DNA from 2 places in the Burkholderia sp. AU33423 genome. Region 1 is predicted to be linked to the other one. Evidence: predicted binding sites of a transcription regulator. Region 1 holds the regulator's gene; the other holds the start of a gene.

Region 1 (7,983 bases):
CGTGGCTGCTTGCGGGCCCGTCGGGCGGGCATCTGCAGGCGATGCTGCGCGGCGCGTTCACGTTCGATCGCGCGACCGCGTTCGACACGAACCGGATGCTGTCGGCGGCCGGCAGCGCGAGCCTCGAAGGCTTCGCCGCGCTGCTGCCGATCCTCGCGCTCACCGGCGTCGCCGCGCTGCTCGCGCCGATGGCGCTCGGCGGCTGGCTGATCTCGTCGAAGACGTTCGAGCTGAAGTTCGACCGCCTGAACCCGATCTCGGGCCTCGGCCGGATCTTCTCGATCCAGGGGCCGATCCAGCTCGGGATGTCGTTCGCGAAGACGCTGGTCGTCGGCGGCATCGGCGGCATCGCGATCTGGCGCAGCAAGGACGAGCTGCTCGCCCTCGCGACGCAGCCGCTCGGCGTGGCGCTGCCCGATGCGCTGCACCTGATCGCCGTGTGCTGCGGCACGACGGTCGCCGGGATGCTGGTGGTGGCCGCACTCGATGTGCCTTACCAAATCTGGCAGTACGACAAGAAGTTGCGCATGACGAAGGAAGAAGTGAAGCGCGAGCATCGCGAGAACGAAGGCGATCCGCACGTGAAGGGGCGGATTCGCCAGCAGCAGCGCGCGATCGCGCGCCGCCGGATGATGGCGGCCGTGCCGAAGGCCGACGTGGTCGTGACGAACCCGACGCACTTCGCCGTCGCGCTGCAATACACGGACGGCGAGATGCGCGCGCCGAAGGTGGTCGCGAAGGGCGTGAACCTCGTCGCCGCGCGCATCCGCGAACTCGCGGCGGAACACAACGTGCCGCTGCTCGAAGCGCCGCCGCTCGCGCGTGCGCTGTATCACAACGTCGAACTCGAACGCGAGATTCCCGGCTCGCTGTACTCGGCCGTCGCCGAAGTGCTCGCGTGGGTCTACCAGCTCAAGCGCTTCCGTTCGGAAGGCGGCGCGTTCCCGGCGATGCCGGTCGATCTGGAGGTGCCGGCCGAACTCGACAAGGGGACGTCGGTCGCCGCCGACGACGAACGTGAAGAAGCCGAGGACACCCTCGGCAAGCAAGGGACCGCAGCATGAGCACCCCGACCACCGGCCTGTTCGCGAAGCGCCCGAACCCGTTCGCGGGCACGAACCTGCGCGCGCTCGCGGGCCCGATCCTCATCTGCATGATCCTGGGGATGATGATCCTGCCGCTGCCGCCGATGCTGCTGGATCTGCTGTTCACGTTCAACATCGCGCTGTCCGTGATGGTGCTGCTCGTCAGCATGTACACGATGAAGCCGCTCGACTTCGCGGCGTTCCCGAGCGTGCTGCTGTTCTCGACGCTGTTGCGCCTGTCGCTGAACGTCGCATCGACGCGCGTCGTGCTGCTCGAAGGCCACACGGGCCCGGACGCGGCCGGCCAGGTGATCGAGGCGTTCGGCCACTTCCTGGTCGGCGGCAACTTCGCGGTCGGCATCGTCGTGTTCGTGATCCTGATGATCATCAACTTCATGGTGATCACGAAGGGCGCGGGGCGGATCGCCGAAGTGTCCGCGCGCTTCACGCTCGACGCGATGCCCGGCAAGCAGATGGCGATCGACGCCGACCTGAACGCGGGCCTCATCAACGAAGAGCAGGCGCGCAAGCGCCGCCTGGCCGTGTCGCAGGAAGCCGAGTTCTACGGGTCGATGGACGGCGCGTCGAAGTTCGTGCGCGGCGATGCGATCGCCGGCCTGATCATCATGGCGATCAACGTGATCGGCGGGCTGATCGTCGGGATGGTCCAGCACGACATGACGTTCGCGGCCGCCGGCACCAACTACACGCTGCTGACGATCGGCGACGGCCTCGTCGCGCAGATCCCGTCGCTCGTGATCTCGACCGCGGCCGGCGTGATCGTGTCGCGCGTCGCGACCGACGAGGACATCGGCACGCAGATCACCGGCCAGCTGTTCACGAACCCGCGCGTGCTGAACATCACCGGCGCGATCATCGTGCTGATGGGCCTGATCCCGGGCATGCCGCACTTCGCGTTCCTCGCACTCGGCGGCGGCGCGATCTGGCTGGCCCGCACGCAGACCAAGCGCGCGGCGGCCCGCAAGGCGGCCGGCGACCTGACCGACATCGCGCCGCCCGCAGCGCTGCCGTCGGACAGCCACGAGGCGACCTGGGACGACGTGCAACTGATCGACCCGCTCGGGCTGGAAGTCGGCTACCGCCTGATCCCGCTCGTCGACAAGAACAGCGACGGCGAACTCCTCAAGCGCATCAAGAGCATCCGCAAGAAATTCGCGCAGGAAATCGGCTTCCTGCCGCCGGTCATCCATATCCGCGACAACCTCGAGCTGCGACCGAACGCGTACCGGATCGCGCTGAAGGGCGTCGAGATCGGCGTCGGCGAAGTGTTCCCGGGCCAGTGGCTCGCGATCAACCCCGGCCAGGTGACTGCCGCGCTGCCCGGCGCCGTCACGCAGGATCCCGCGTTCGGGCTGCCGGCCGTGTGGATCGACGTCGCGATGCGCGAACAGGCGCAGGTGTACGGCTACACGGTGGTCGACGCGAGCACGGTCGTCGCGACGCACCTGAACCATCTGGTCGTCCAGCACGCGGCCGAGCTGCTCGGCCGCCAGGAAGTGCAGTCGCTCGTCGAGCGCACCGGCAAGGATGCGCCGTCGCTCGTCGAGGACCTCGTGCCGAAGACGATCTCGCTCACCACGCTGCAGAAAGTGCTGCAGAACCTGCTCGAGGAAGGCGTGCCGATCCGCGACATGCGCACGATCCTCGAAGCGGTGTCCGAACACGCGGGCCGCGGCGATGCGTTCGAGATCACGGCCGCGGTGCGGCTGTCGCTCGGCCGCGCGATCACGCAGCAGTGGTATCCGGGCGCCGGCGAGATGCAGGTGATGGGTCTCGACTCGAATCTCGAGCGCGTGCTGTCGCAGGCGCTCGCCACCGGCGCGAACCCGGGCCTCGAACCCGGCCTCGCGCACAACCTTCTGACCGGCACGCAACAGGCGATGCTGCGTCAACAGAATCTCGGGCTGCCGCCCGTGCTGCTGGTGCAGCACGCGCTGCGCGCGATGCTCGCGCGTTTCCTGCGCCGCAGCCTGCCGCAATTGAAAGTGCTGTCGTATGCCGAAGTGCCGGACACACGCACGATCAAAGTCGTTAACGTCATCGGGGGTTCCGCTTGAACATTCGCAAATTCACCGGCGCAACGAGCCGCGACGCACTTCGTCTGGTGCGCGAGGCGCTCGGCGCCGACGCGGTCGTGCTGTCGAACCGCACGCTCGATGACGGCAGCGTGGAAATCGTCGCCCTGGCAGATTCGGACCTGGCCGCCGTGACGCCGCCGGCCGCGGCGCGTCCGCGCATCGCCGCGTCGCGCACGCCGGAATCCGTGCCGGCTGCCGCCGTGCCGGGCATCGTGTCGCGCCCGGGTGCGGCGCTGGCCCGCCCGACGGTCAATCCGTACGCAGCAGGCGAAGGCGGGCTGCCGGACGTGTTCTCGTCGGTGTTCGGTGCAAGCGCCGACGCGGACGAGGCGACGGCGCAACCTTCGGCATTCGATGAGGACGCGCCGGCTGCGGCAGCGCCGTCTTCCGCCGCTCCCACGCCGGCCGCGGCCTCCGAGCCCGCGCCGTGGCTCGTCGAGCACGCGAAGCGCCTGACGCAGCAGCGCGACGCGCTGATGGCGCGTGCGCAGGCGACGCCCGCCGCGCCGCAAGCGAGCGCGCCTGCCCCGCAGGCCGCCGCGAGCGCGACGCCGCCCAACTGGGCACGCGACATCGTGCGCGACGCCGAACGCCGGATGCCGGCCGCCGCCACCCGCGCGCCCGACACGAACACGAGCGCGATGCATGCCGCGATGGCGGCCGAGCGCACGCGCCTGTCCGCCGACGCGGCCACCGCGGTGGCCGATGCCGTGAAGTCGCGCATCGAGCGGATCGTCAACGATACGGTGATGCAGGAGCTCGGCGAACTGCGCGGGATGATGGCAGAGCAGTTCGACAGCCTGATGTGGCACGACCGCCAGCGTCGCAGCGCCGTGCACGGCGCGCTGACGAAGCACCTGTTCGCGGCCGGTTTCTCCGCGCAGCTCGTGCGGATGCTGGTCGACAACATGCCGGCCGGCGACGGCGCGCAGACCCTCGAACAGGCCGCCGAATGGGCGCGGTCGGTGCTCGCGTCGAACCTGCCGGTGCTCGACAGCGAAGATGCGCTGATGGAGCGCGGCGGCGTGTTCGCGCTGATGGGGCCGACGGGCGTCGGCAAGACGACCACCACCGCGAAGCTGGCCGCACGCTGCGTGATGCGCTTCGGCGCGAGCAAGGTCGCGCTGCTGACCACCGACAGCTACCGGATCGGCGGCCACGAGCAGCTGCGCATCTTCGGCAAGATCCTCGGCGTGCCCGTGCACGCGGTGAAGGATGCGGGCGACCTCGCGCTCGCGCTGTCCGAGCTGCGCAACAAGCACATCGTGCTGATCGACACGATCGGCATGAGCCAGCGCGACCGCGCGGTATCCGACCAGATCGCGATGCTGCACGGGGCGAATGCGCCGGTGCAGCGCCTGCTGCTGCTCAACGCGACCAGCCACGGCGACACGCTCAACGAAGTCGTGCAGGCGTACCGCAGCGCGGGCGAGCACCCGGACCTGGCCGGCTGCATCCTCACGAAGCTCGACGAGGCGACCCACCTCGGCGGCGTGCTCGACACGGTGATCCGCTACAAGCTGCCGATCCATTACGTGTCGACCGGCCAGAAAGTGCCGGAGAACCTGTACGTCGCGTCGACCAAATTCCTGCTGAAGAGCGCGTTCTGTGTACCGCGCGACGGCTCGCCCTTCGTGCCGCAAGACGAGGACATGCCGACGCTGCTTTCCGCACTGACCGCACGTTCCACCGCCGAGCTGCACGAGGTGCGATTTGGATAAACAAATCATCGACCAGGCCGAAGGGCTGCGGCGCCTGCTGGCCGGGCGCGCGTCACGCATCGTCGCGGTGGCGGGCGGGCCGGCGGGTGTCGGCTGCACGTCCACCGTCGTGAACCTGGCGGCGGCGCTCGCGTCGCTCGGCAAGGATGTGCTCGTCGTCGACGAGCGTGCCGACGTGCATTCGGCCAGCGCGACGCTGGCGGGCGCGTGGCTGCGCGACGGCGAGCGCGCGCGGGTCGCGGCCGGCTTCGGCCTGTGCGCCGCGGCGCGGCTCGCGCGCACCGGCTACACCGACGCGCAGCTGAGCGATTTCATCGACGGGCCGGCCGACATCGTCCTCGTCGACGCGCAGCTCGGCGCCGACGGTTCGTTCTCGGCGCTCGCACGCGAAGCGCACGACGTGCTGGTCGTCACGCGGGTCGCCGCGCAGGCGATCACCGAGGCGTATGCGTGCATGAAGCGGCTGCATTTTGCGCACGCGTTCGCGCAGTTCCGCGTGCTGACCAATCACGTCGGCAGCCACGCGGACGCGAAGACGGCGTTCGACAACCTCGCGGGCGTCGCGAGCCGCTACCTGACGGTGTCGATCGCCGACGCGGGCTGCGTGAGCGCCGATCCGCTCGTCGAGCATGCGCGCGAACTGACGCGTGCCGCGGTCGACGCGTTCCCGTCGTCGGCCGCCGCGCGCGATTACCGGCAGATTGCCGCCGACCTGCTGTACTGGCCGATGCGCCCGCGTCCGGGTGCGGGCCGCGCCGTGCACGCGGGCGGCAAGCCGTCGTATGAGGCGGGGGCGGCCCACGCCGCATGAGCGCCACCGGAAGGAGAGAGCCATGATGTACAACGCTCAAGGAAAGATGTCCCAGGCCGACGTGCTCGCGCAATATGCGCCGCTCGTGCGACGCCTCGGGCTGCAGCTCGTCGCGAAGATGCCGGCGAGCGTCGACCTCGACGACCTGATCCAGGCCGGCATGATCGGCCTGATGGACGCGGCCGGCCGCTACAAGGAGGACCAGGGCGCGCAGTTCGAGACCTACGCGACGCAGCGTATCCGCGGCGCGATGCTCGACGAGCTGCGCAGCAACGACTGGCTGCCGCGCAGCCTGCGCAAGACGTCGCGCGAGGTCGAGCACGCGGTGCACCAGGTCGAGCAGCATCTTGGCCGCTCGGCGAGCGAGACCGAGATCGCGCAGCACCTGAACATGCCGCTCGACGAATACCAGGGGATGCTGCAGGACCTGCACGGCAGCCAGCTGATCTATTACGAGGATTTCGACCGCGCGGCCGACGACGAACCGTTCCTCGACCGCTACCGCGTCGATCACACCGATCCGCTGTCGGCGCTGCTCGACGAGCACCTGCGCGAAGCGCTCGTCGAGGCGATCGAGCGGCTGCCGGAGCGCGAGAAGCTGCTGATGTCGCTGTACTACGAACGGGGTCTGAATCTGCGCGAGATCGGCGCGGTGCTCGAAGTGAGCGAATCGCGCGTGTGCCAGCTGCACAGCCAGGCGGTCGCGCGCCTGCGCGCACGGCTGCGCGAACAGGCGTGGGTCGGCGCGGAGTCCTGACCCTTTCCTGACGGCCGCGCGCGCCGGCGCCGCGCGCTGGTGCCGGGTGCGCGCCGTATGTGTGCATGCTTGCGCATTCCGCGCGCCGATTTGCTACAATCCTCTCCGCTTTCCGAGGAGCGTTGCGACGGACCTCCTGTGTCCGCCAGGCTCGGAAGGCTTCACCAAGCAGTCGTGCGGCACAACCGCGTCGGCCCCGCTTCCTGAACGGCGCTCACGTCACCAATCTAGAAACTTTTTAGAAAGGAGGGCGTGATGAACGCCATTATCGATTCCAAAGCTACCAACGATTACGTCGTCGCCGACATGGCGCTGGCCGGCTGGGGCCGCAAGGAACTGAACATCGCCGAGACCGAAATGCCGGGCCTCGTGCAGATCCGTGACGAATACAAGGCACAGCAACCGCTGAAGGGCGCGCGCATTGCCGGTTCGCTGCACATGACGATCCAGACGGGCGTGCTGATCGAGACGCTGAAGGCGCTCGGCGCGGACGTCCGCTGGGCCTCGTGCAACATCTTCTCGACGCAGGACCACGCCGCTGCCGCGATCGTCGAAGCCGGCACGCCGGTGTTCGCGTTCAAGGGCGAATCGCTCGACGAATACTGGGAGTTCTCGCACCGCATCTTCGAATGGCCGAACGGTGAATTCGCGAACATGATCCTGGACGACGGCGGCGACGCAACGCTGCTGCTGATCCTCGGCGCGAAGGCCGAGAAGGACCGTTCGGTGATCGCTAAGCCGACCAACGAGGAAGAAGTCGCGCTGTACAAGTCGATCGCGCAGCACCTCGACGCGGACCCGACCTGGTACTCGACGCGCCTCGCGCACATCAAGGGCGTGACCGAAGAAACCACGACCGGCGTGCACCGCCTGTACCAGATGGAAAAGGACGGCCGCCTGCCGTTCCCGGCGTTCAACGTGAACGATTCGGTCACGAAGTCGAAGTTCGACAACCTGTACGGCTGCCGTGAATCGCTGGTCGACGGCATCAAGCGTGCGACCGACGTGATGATCGCGGGCAAGGTCGCGGTCGTCGCGGGCTACGGCGACGTGGGCAAGGGCTGCGCGCAATCGCTGCGCGGCCTGGGCGCGACCGTGTGGGTCACCGAAATCGACCCGATCTGCGCACTGCAGGCGGCGATGGAAGGCTACCGCGTCGTGACGATGGAATACGCGGCCGACAAGGCCGACATCTTCGTGACGGCGACCGGCAACTACCACGTGATCAACCACGATCACATGAAGGCGATGCGCCACAACGCAATCGTCTGCAACATCGGTCACTTCGACTCGGAAATCGACGTCGCGTCGACGCGCCAGTACCAGTGGGAAAACATCAAGCCGCAGGTCGACCACATCATCTTCCCGGACGGCAAGCGCGTGATCCTGCTGGCGGAAGGCCGCCTCGTGAACCTCGGCTGCGCGACCGGCCACCCGTCGTTCGTGATGTCGAACTCGTTCGCAAACCAGACCCTCGCGCAGATCGAGCTGTTCGTGCGCGGCAACGAGT
Region 2 (7,983 bases), on a different contig from region 1:
CGTCGATCGCATGCCGGCAGGTCGGCCCGATCAGCTTCAAGGAGCCGCTCAAGCAGCAGACCGACGTGTTCAGCGAGCGCATGTCGTTCATCTTCAAGACCCTGCACGTCGTGCGCGTGGTCGACGTCAAGCGCAACACGATCGTCTACCTGACCTACAGCGACCGCATCGTCAGCGGCAGCCCGAAGAACGCCGTCACTGCGGTACCGATGCCGGCCGGCACGACGATTCCGGTCAAGTAAAGCCCGCGCCTGCCGGGCGCGCGAGCGATACACTGTCGATTCGACCGCTTCCGCGCCCGATCATGTCCGCCACCCGCCTTCCCGACTCCGCACGCTACTGGCGCACGCCGCTGCTGCCGGACGCGGATCTCCTCACGGCCACCTATCGCGATCACACCTTCGCACCCCACTGGCACGACGCGTACACGATCCCCGTGATTCTCGAAGGTGCGGAACGCTACACGTATCGCGGCAGCGGCTATGTCGCCGAAACCGGCTCCGTGCCCGTCATCAATCCCGGCGAGGTGCATACGGGGTCACGCGCGGCCGATGAAGGCTGGTGCTATCGCGTCAGCTACATGCCGGTCGAATTCATTCGCGAACTCACCTGTTCGATCGCCGGCCGCCCCCAGGATGCCCCGTGGTTTGCGCCCGACGTGATTCGCGACGCCGATCTTGCGGCCCGGCTCACGCTGGCGCACCGGATGATGGAGGCCGGCAGCGAGCGCGCATTGCCCTTGCAGACGCACCGGCAGCCGGCTCATGATCCGGCGAGCGGCGCACCGCGCATCTACGATCCGCTCGCCGCCGAAACGGCGATGCTCGACGCGTTGTCGACGCTGATCGTGCGCCATGCCGACGCACTGCCGCGACCGGCGCCGCTCGCAGCGGACGAACCGCGCGTCGACGCGATGCGCGAGCGTCTCGCTGCCGACCTCGTGTGCACGGTGACGCTCGACGAAGTCGCGCAGGCGGCCGGCCTGTCACCGTTCCACGCGGCGCGCCTGTTCACCCGCACGACCGGCATGCCGCCGCATGCGTGGCGCAACCAGTTGCGCTTGCAGCGCGCGCTCGCGCCGCTGCGCGCGGGCGTGCCCGTCGCCGACGTCGCGGCAGCCAGCGGCTTCGTCGACCAAAGCCACTTCACACGGCATTTCAAACGCATGTTCGGCGTGCCGCCCGGGCGCTGGCAGGCGAGCTGACGCGCAGCGTCCGACCCGCCATCGCGATACCGCCGGCATCGCCCATCCGGCGAGCGCAAGAACATACAAGCCGGCACACCCCCTGCCCGCTATCCTCCAGCTCATGGAGGAGCATCCTTTGAATCCGATACCCGCATCGCCTGCCCGCCGTCCATTGAACGAATGGCTCGACGGTGCGCGCGACACGATCCCGATGATGATCGGCGCCGCCCCGTTCGGCGTGATTTTCGGCACGCTCGTGGGCGGCGGCCCGCTCGCCGCATGGCATGGCGCGCTGATGTCGCTCGCCGTGTTCGCGGGCTCCGCGCAGTTCATCGCGCTCGGCCTGATCGCGGGCAGCGCGAGCTTCGTCGTCGTGCTCGCGACCACGCTGATCGTGAACCTGCGTCACCTGCTGTACAGCGCGACGCTCGCGCCCTATGTCGCACACCTGCCGCTGCGCTGGCGTGCGACGCTCGGCGCACTGATGACCGACGAGGTGTTCGCGGTCGCCTATGCGCACTACCGGCATTTTCCGCCGGGCGCGATCGGCCCCCACTACTTCTTCGGCTCGGGGCTCGCGATGTACCTGAACTGGCAGGTCTGGACGCTCGCGGGCATCGGCTTCGGCGCGGCATTCCCGGGCCTGCAGTCGCTTGGCCTCGATTTCGCGATGGCGGCGACCTTCATCGCGATCGTCGTCCCGCAACTCGGCACGCTGCGCTATTTCGCGGCAGCCGTGACGGCCGGCACGCTCGCGTACTTCTGGCAGGGCTGGCCGTACAAGCTCGGGCTGCTCGGCGCGGTCGCGGCCGGCGTCGCGATCGGTGTCGCGCTCACGTTGCTGCACGAACGCACGCGCGCCGGCTCGCGCACGGAGACCGCATCGTGAGCTACGCGCTGCTGATTCTCGGGATGGCCGTCATCACGTACGCGATCCGCTCGACGCTGTTCCTGTTCGGCGAACGGCTGACCTTCCCGCCGCTCGTGCGGACCGCGCTCGGCTTCGTGCCCGTCACCGTGCTGACCGCGATCATCGTGCCGATGGCCGTCTCGCCGCACGGCGGCGCGGCCGAGCTGACCTGGCGCAATCCACAGCTCGTCGGCGCGCTCGCCGCCGTGCTCGTGTCGGCCGCCACCCGCCGCCCGCTCGTGACGATCGCGGCAGGGCTCGCGGTGTTCTTTTTCTGGCAAGGGGTCGTGCTGCCCCACTGGCTGCCCGCCTGAGCAAACGCTCGGTCACGCGCGCTCAAGTTTCCGCCCGGCACGCCGATAAAGGGAATGAATACCCGCCACCGGCCTCGGCGCGCACGGTCAGTCGACGCTGCGCCCGTCCCGGTGCGCCGTGCCGGCCGCCGGCTTGCACGGGCCGCCATCGAGACGATTCATGGGCCAGATCACCCTTTCCCTCAAGGACGACACGCTCGAGTCCCTGCGCAAGGACTACGACGCGTTCGTCCGCGTGTCGCTGAAACTCGACCCGCAGTTCGCGACGCCGTCGTTCGAGGATTTCCTGCGCGCCAAGCTGCTCGACAACATGGTGCCGCTGACCGAACACGCGGTGCAGCGGATGCTGCAGGGCGGCCAGTACGCGTGGGCAAAACGCACGCTCGACAAGGAATTTCCGGACGTCGTCGCGATCCTGATGCGACAGGCCGGCGAATTCGGCTTCGGCTTCGCGTCGCGCTCCGAATGGACCCCCGACGAACTCGCGAAGGCTTGCCGCGACTGGGCGAAAGCGATCGTCGCCGAAGCGCAGGGCGACCCGTCGCTGATCGATCCGCTCGCCTCGCAGATCAAGGGGGCGGCGCAAGACATCCAGACGCTCGAGGAACTGATGCAGACGCCTGCGTGGCGGCTCGCGGAATCGCTGCGACAACGGGTCTACGAGGCCAAGCTCGCGTGCGAGATGAGCGTCGGCAGCACCGCGCGCGACAAGCTCGGCGAACTACGCGGGCTGCTGCGGCTCGGGCTCGCGCACGGCTCGTTCCAGAAGCAGGAAGCGCAGCAGATCATGGAGTACCTGCGGCTGCTGAAGCCGGAGATCTTCGTCGAGGAACCGTACGACGTCTTCGCCCGGCTCGCCGCGTGGCTGCGCAGCGTATTCACCCCGACGGCCGCACGGCCGGCGCAGGGTCAGCAGGGCCAGGGGCAAAGCCAACGGCGGCCGTAACGGCGCGCCCGATCGCATCGACAGATGAAAGCGGCCCGGTTCGCGCCACGCGAACCGGGCCGTCGGATGGCCACCGTCGCGACGCGCCGTCGAGGACGAGCGTCGCGCGGCGCCGGCCACCGCTTACTGCGTGGCGCCCTGGGCCGATGCACCGCCTTCCGCGCCGACCGACGCACCGCCTTCGGTCGCTTCGCCAGCCTTCGCCTTGGCCGAACCGACATGGCTCTTGGCCGACTTCGCGGCATGCTTCGTGTGCTTCTTGGCCGAGTGGACGGCCGACGACGCCGACTCCTTCGCGCCATCGGCTGCCGCGCCGACTGCATCGGTTGCGCCGCCTGCCGCATTGCCCGACGCGTTCGCGCCCGCGCCGCCCTGCATGCCGGCACCGGCACCTGCCGCCGGCGTCTGCGCCTGTACGCCGGCACCGGCTGCGCCCTGCACCGCCGTGCCCGTCTGGGCAAATGCGGCCGAAGTGGCGAACGCCGTCAACGCGGCACCGATCAGCATCGTACGAATCTTGGACATGGCAATTCTCCTCAGGAAGTTGTGAGCCCGAACCGCAGCGATGCGGTCCGTTGCGTCCCCCGCCGCAACACGCAGCAGGTACGACAGAAGACCCGCGGCCCGCGCGGCCGGTTCTCGAATCTCTCAGACTGTTACCCACCGTTTCATTTGCTGACGAATGGCTCACACTCCCTAACAACTGCGGGCGGCGGCCGACCGCGCTCGCGCGCCGGCCCGCGGTGCCGTATGATGCGAGGCGATTCCTCCCGCGCTTTGCGCACCTTCTTCGTCATGCCCAATCTGGATTTCACGCTGACCGGCGAATACGTCGAGCTGCACAACCTTCTCAAGATCACCGGCCTCGCGGACAGCGGCGGCACCGCGAAGCTGATCGTCGCGTCCGGCGCGGTGAAAGTCGACGGCGCGGTCGAGCTGCGCAAGACCTGCAAGATCCGCGCGGGCCAGGTCGTCCTGCTCGGCGACACGCGCATTGCCGTGCGCGAAGCCTAGGGCCGACGGTTCCCCCTGCCTGCGACATGGCCATCGGCGCGCGCGTTCGACACCGTTCGAATAAAGCCGTAAGCTAACCGTCTCTCAAAATAAATACATATAGCGCGGGCCCGCACCCGCGCGAGCGCCCATTCCATGTCGCATTCCGGTCTTACGCGGACGGCCGCCGCGCCGCCGTCCCTGTCCAGTCATGCCGCCGATACCGCGCGCCTCGCCGCGCCGCTCGCGATCGCGCAGCTCTCGCAGATGGCGATGAGCGTCACCGACACGGTGCTGCTCGGCTCGCTCGGCCCCGATTCGCTCGCGGCGGGCGGGCTCGGCGCGAACTTCTTCTTCGTCATCGTGACGGTGCTGCAAGGCGTGCTGTCGTCGGTCAGCGTCAGCGTCGCGCATGCGCGCGGCGCGAAGGCCGATGAGCGCGTCCCGCACATCTACTGGACCGGCTTCGCGCTGTCCGTGCTGCTCGCGATTCCGGCCATCATCGCGCTGTCGCTGTCCGAACCGATCCTGCTGATGTTCCACGAGCCGCCGCTGCTCGCGCATCACGTCGGCGAATACACCGGTATCCTGCGCTTCGCCGCGCTCGGCAGCCTGATCGGCGTCGGGCTGATGCGTGCATTCCTGCCGGCGATCGGCGCGGCGCGCCGGCTGCTGTGGGTATCGATCGGCGGTGTCGGCGTCAACGGGGTGCTGAACTACGGGCTGATCCACGGCGCGTTCGGGCTGCCGCGCCTCGGCTTCCTCGGTTCGGCCGTCGCAACGACGATCACGATCTGGCTCACCGCATTCGCCCTGATCTGGCTGCTCCACGGCCGGCAACGCTTCCGCCATTTCGTCACGGCCGCACGCCCGAAGCTGCCGATGATGGGCGAACTGATCGGCATCGGCTGGCCCGTGGCGATCACATACGGAGTCGAGTCGACGCTGTTCCTCGCCACCGGCCTGACGGTCGGCGTGCTCGGCGCGACGTCGCTGGCCGCCCACCAGATCGCGCTGAACGTCGCGTCGGTGGCGTTCATGGTGCCGCTCGCGATCGGCCAGGCCGCCAACGTGCGGGTCGGTTACTGGGTCGGCGCAGGGGCGCCCGTCGCCGCGCGGCATGCCGGCTTCGTCGCACTCGGCCTCGGTGTCGCGTTCATGACGCTGTCGGGCATCGTGCTGATCGTCGCGCCCCATGCGATCGTCGGCCTGTACCTGAACCTCGACGATCCGGCCAACGCGGCCACCGTGTCGCTCGCCGCGTCGCTGCTCGGCATCGCCGCGGTGTTCCAGATCGTCGACGGCGCGCAGACCGTCGGGTCGGGTGCGCTGCGCGGCCTGAAGGACACGCGCATCCCGATGCTCGCGGCGACCCTCGGCTACTGGGGCATCGGCTTTCCGACCGGCTACTGGTTCGCGTTCCACGTGGGCCTCGGCGCCCGCGGCCTCTGGTGGGGCCTCGCGGCCGGCCTCGCCAGCGTGGCCGTGCTGATGGCGTGGCGCTTTCATCTGAAAAGCGCGTCGCTCGTGACGTCGTCGCACTGAGCGCGACAAGACGCGAAATCCGGGCCGGCGCTATGCTAGTCGGCTGAACACCTCGAGACGCCGCGCAAGCGGCGCGACTGCCTCACGATACGTCTGATTACGTCTGATGCCGCGCGACCACGCGCGGCCTTTCCCCTTTTCTGGAGGAGTGGATCATGAACGAAGCAGTTCGGATGGAACGCGATACGTTCGGCGAGATCGCCGTGCCGGCCGACCGGCTCTGGGGCGCGCAGACCGAGCGCTCGCTGCAGAATTTCCGGATCTCGACCGAGAAGCAGTCGCCCGAGCTGATCCACGCGCTCGCGATCGTCAAGCGCGCGGCGGCGGCCGTGAACCAGTCGCTCGGCGTGCTGGCCGACGACAAGGCGCGCGCGATCATCGACGCGGCCGACGAGATCATCGCCGGCAAGCATCCGCGCGAATTCCCGCTCGCCGTGTGGCAGACGGGCTCCGGCACGCAGACCAACATGAACCTCAACGAGGTGATCGCGAATCGCGCGAGCGAACTGATGGGCGGCGAGCGCGGCGAAGCGCGCAAGGTTCATCCGAACGACGACGTGAACCGCGGCCAGTCGTCGAACGACGTCTTCCCCACCGCGATGCACGTCGCGGCCGCGTACGCGATCGTCAACCACCTGCTGCCGGCGCTGCGCACGCTGCGCACGACGCTCGATGCGAAGTCGAAGGCGTTCGCCGACATCGTGAAGATCGGCCGCACGCACTTGCAGGACGCAACGCCGCTCACGCTCGGCCAGGAGTTTTCCGGCTACGTTGCGCAGCTCGACCAGGGCATCCGTCACGTCGAATCGGCGCTGCCGCACCTGTACGAACTCGCGCTCGGCGGCACCGCGGTCGGCACGGGGCTGAACGCGCATCCGGAGTTCGCGGTGCGCGTCGCCGATGAAATCGGCCGGCTCGCGAAGCTGCCGTTCGTGACGGCGCCGAGCAAGTTCGAGGTGATGGCGGCGGCCGACGCGCTGGTGTTCGCACACGGCGCGCTGAAGACGGTCGCGGCCGGCCTGATGAAGATCGCGAACGACGTCCGCTGGCTCGCGAGCGGGCCGCGCTGCGGGCTCGGCGAACTGTCGATTCCGGAAAACGAGCCGGGCAGTTCGATCATGCCGGGCAAGGTGAACCCGACGCAGTCCGAAGCCGTGACGATGCTGTGCTGCCAGGTGTTCGGCAACGATGTCGCGGTCAACGTGGGCGGTGCGAGCGGCAATTTCGAGCTGAACGTGTTTCGGCCGATGATCGCGCACAACGTGCTGCAGTCGGTGCGGCTGCTCGCCGACGGCGCGCAGAGCTTCAACGACCACTGCGCGGTGGGCATCGAGCCGAACCGCTCGCGGATCGACCTGCTGCTGAACGAATCGCTGATGCTCGTGACGGCGCTCAATCCGCACATCGGCTACGACAAGTCGGCGCAGATCGCGAAAAAGGCGCACAAGGAAGGCACGACGCTGAAGGCGGCCGCGCTCGCGCTCGGCTACCTGACCGAGGCGGAATTCGATGCGTGGGTACGTCCCGAGCAGATGATCGGGTCGCAGTAACGGCAAGAAGAAGCAGGACGACGGGCGCGGCGCGATGCGGCGCCCGCAGCGGTCAGACCGCGCCCTTCGCGACCTCTTCCGGTTTCATCTCGACGATCTTGTCGAGCGCGGCCCGCACGTCGGCCGCATATTTCGCGAGCACCTTCTGCTCGTCGGTCTCGGGCACGAACGGCGGCACCGGCACCGGGTTGCCGTTCTCGTCGACCGCGACGAACACGACGAGGCAATCGGTCGTCTGACGCAGCATGCCGCCCTTCGGATCGCCGGCATGCACGGACACATGGATGTGCATGCTGGTGCGGCCCGTCGCGACGACGCGCGCCTTCAGCTCGACCAGATTGCCGACCATGATCGGACGCTGGAAACGGATGTTGCCGACGCTGACCGTCACGCAATAGCGGCTCGACCAGACGGCCGCGCACGCATACGCGACCTCGTCGATCCACTTCATCAGCGCGCCGCCATGCACCTTGCCGCCGAAGTTCACGGACGACGGCTCGGCGAGGAAGCGGAATACGGTTTCGGTGCGGTCGAGGGCG

What was found. The regulator FliA, encoded in region 1, starts transcription of late flagellar genes. The targets are predictions, from matches to a motif close to CTAAAGTTTNNNNNNNNNNNGCCGNTA.
Region 2: the regulator FliA is predicted to act here: its motif matches at 2,432-2,458, upstream of CFB50_RS05580 (DUF4088 family protein).

Annotation. Positions count from the first base shown of each region.
Region 1 covers NZ_NKFH01000002.1:237,397-245,379, forward strand. Annotated here, with positions in the region: gene flhB (flagellar biosynthesis protein FlhB) at 1-1,064, shown strand, start outside; gene flhA (flagellar biosynthesis protein FlhA) at 1,061-3,163, shown strand; gene flhF (flagellar biosynthesis protein FlhF) at 3,160-4,905, shown strand; gene CFB50_RS01170 (nucleotide-binding protein) at 4,898-5,716, shown strand; gene CFB50_RS01175 (RNA polymerase sigma factor FliA) at 5,739-6,473, shown strand; S-adenosyl-L-homocysteine riboswitch at 6,582-6,696, shown strand; gene ahcY (adenosylhomocysteinase) at 6,729-7,983, shown strand, end outside.
Region 2 covers NZ_NKFH01000004.1:612,702-620,684, reverse strand. Annotated here, with positions in the region: gene CFB50_RS05600 (CreA family protein) at 1-242, shown strand, start outside; gene CFB50_RS05595 (AraC family transcriptional regulator) at 305-1,204, shown strand; gene CFB50_RS05590 (AzlC family ABC transporter permease) at 1,308-2,075, shown strand; gene CFB50_RS05585 (AzlD domain-containing protein) at 2,072-2,410, shown strand; gene CFB50_RS05580 (DUF4088 family protein) at 2,571-3,356, shown strand; gene CFB50_RS05575 (hypothetical protein) at 3,480-3,881, opposite strand; gene CFB50_RS05570 (RNA-binding S4 domain-containing protein) at 4,152-4,370, shown strand; gene norM (multidrug efflux MATE transporter NorM) at 4,506-5,894, shown strand; gene fumC (class II fumarate hydratase) at 6,050-7,444, shown strand; gene CFB50_RS05555 (acyl-CoA thioesterase) at 7,497-7,983, opposite strand, start outside.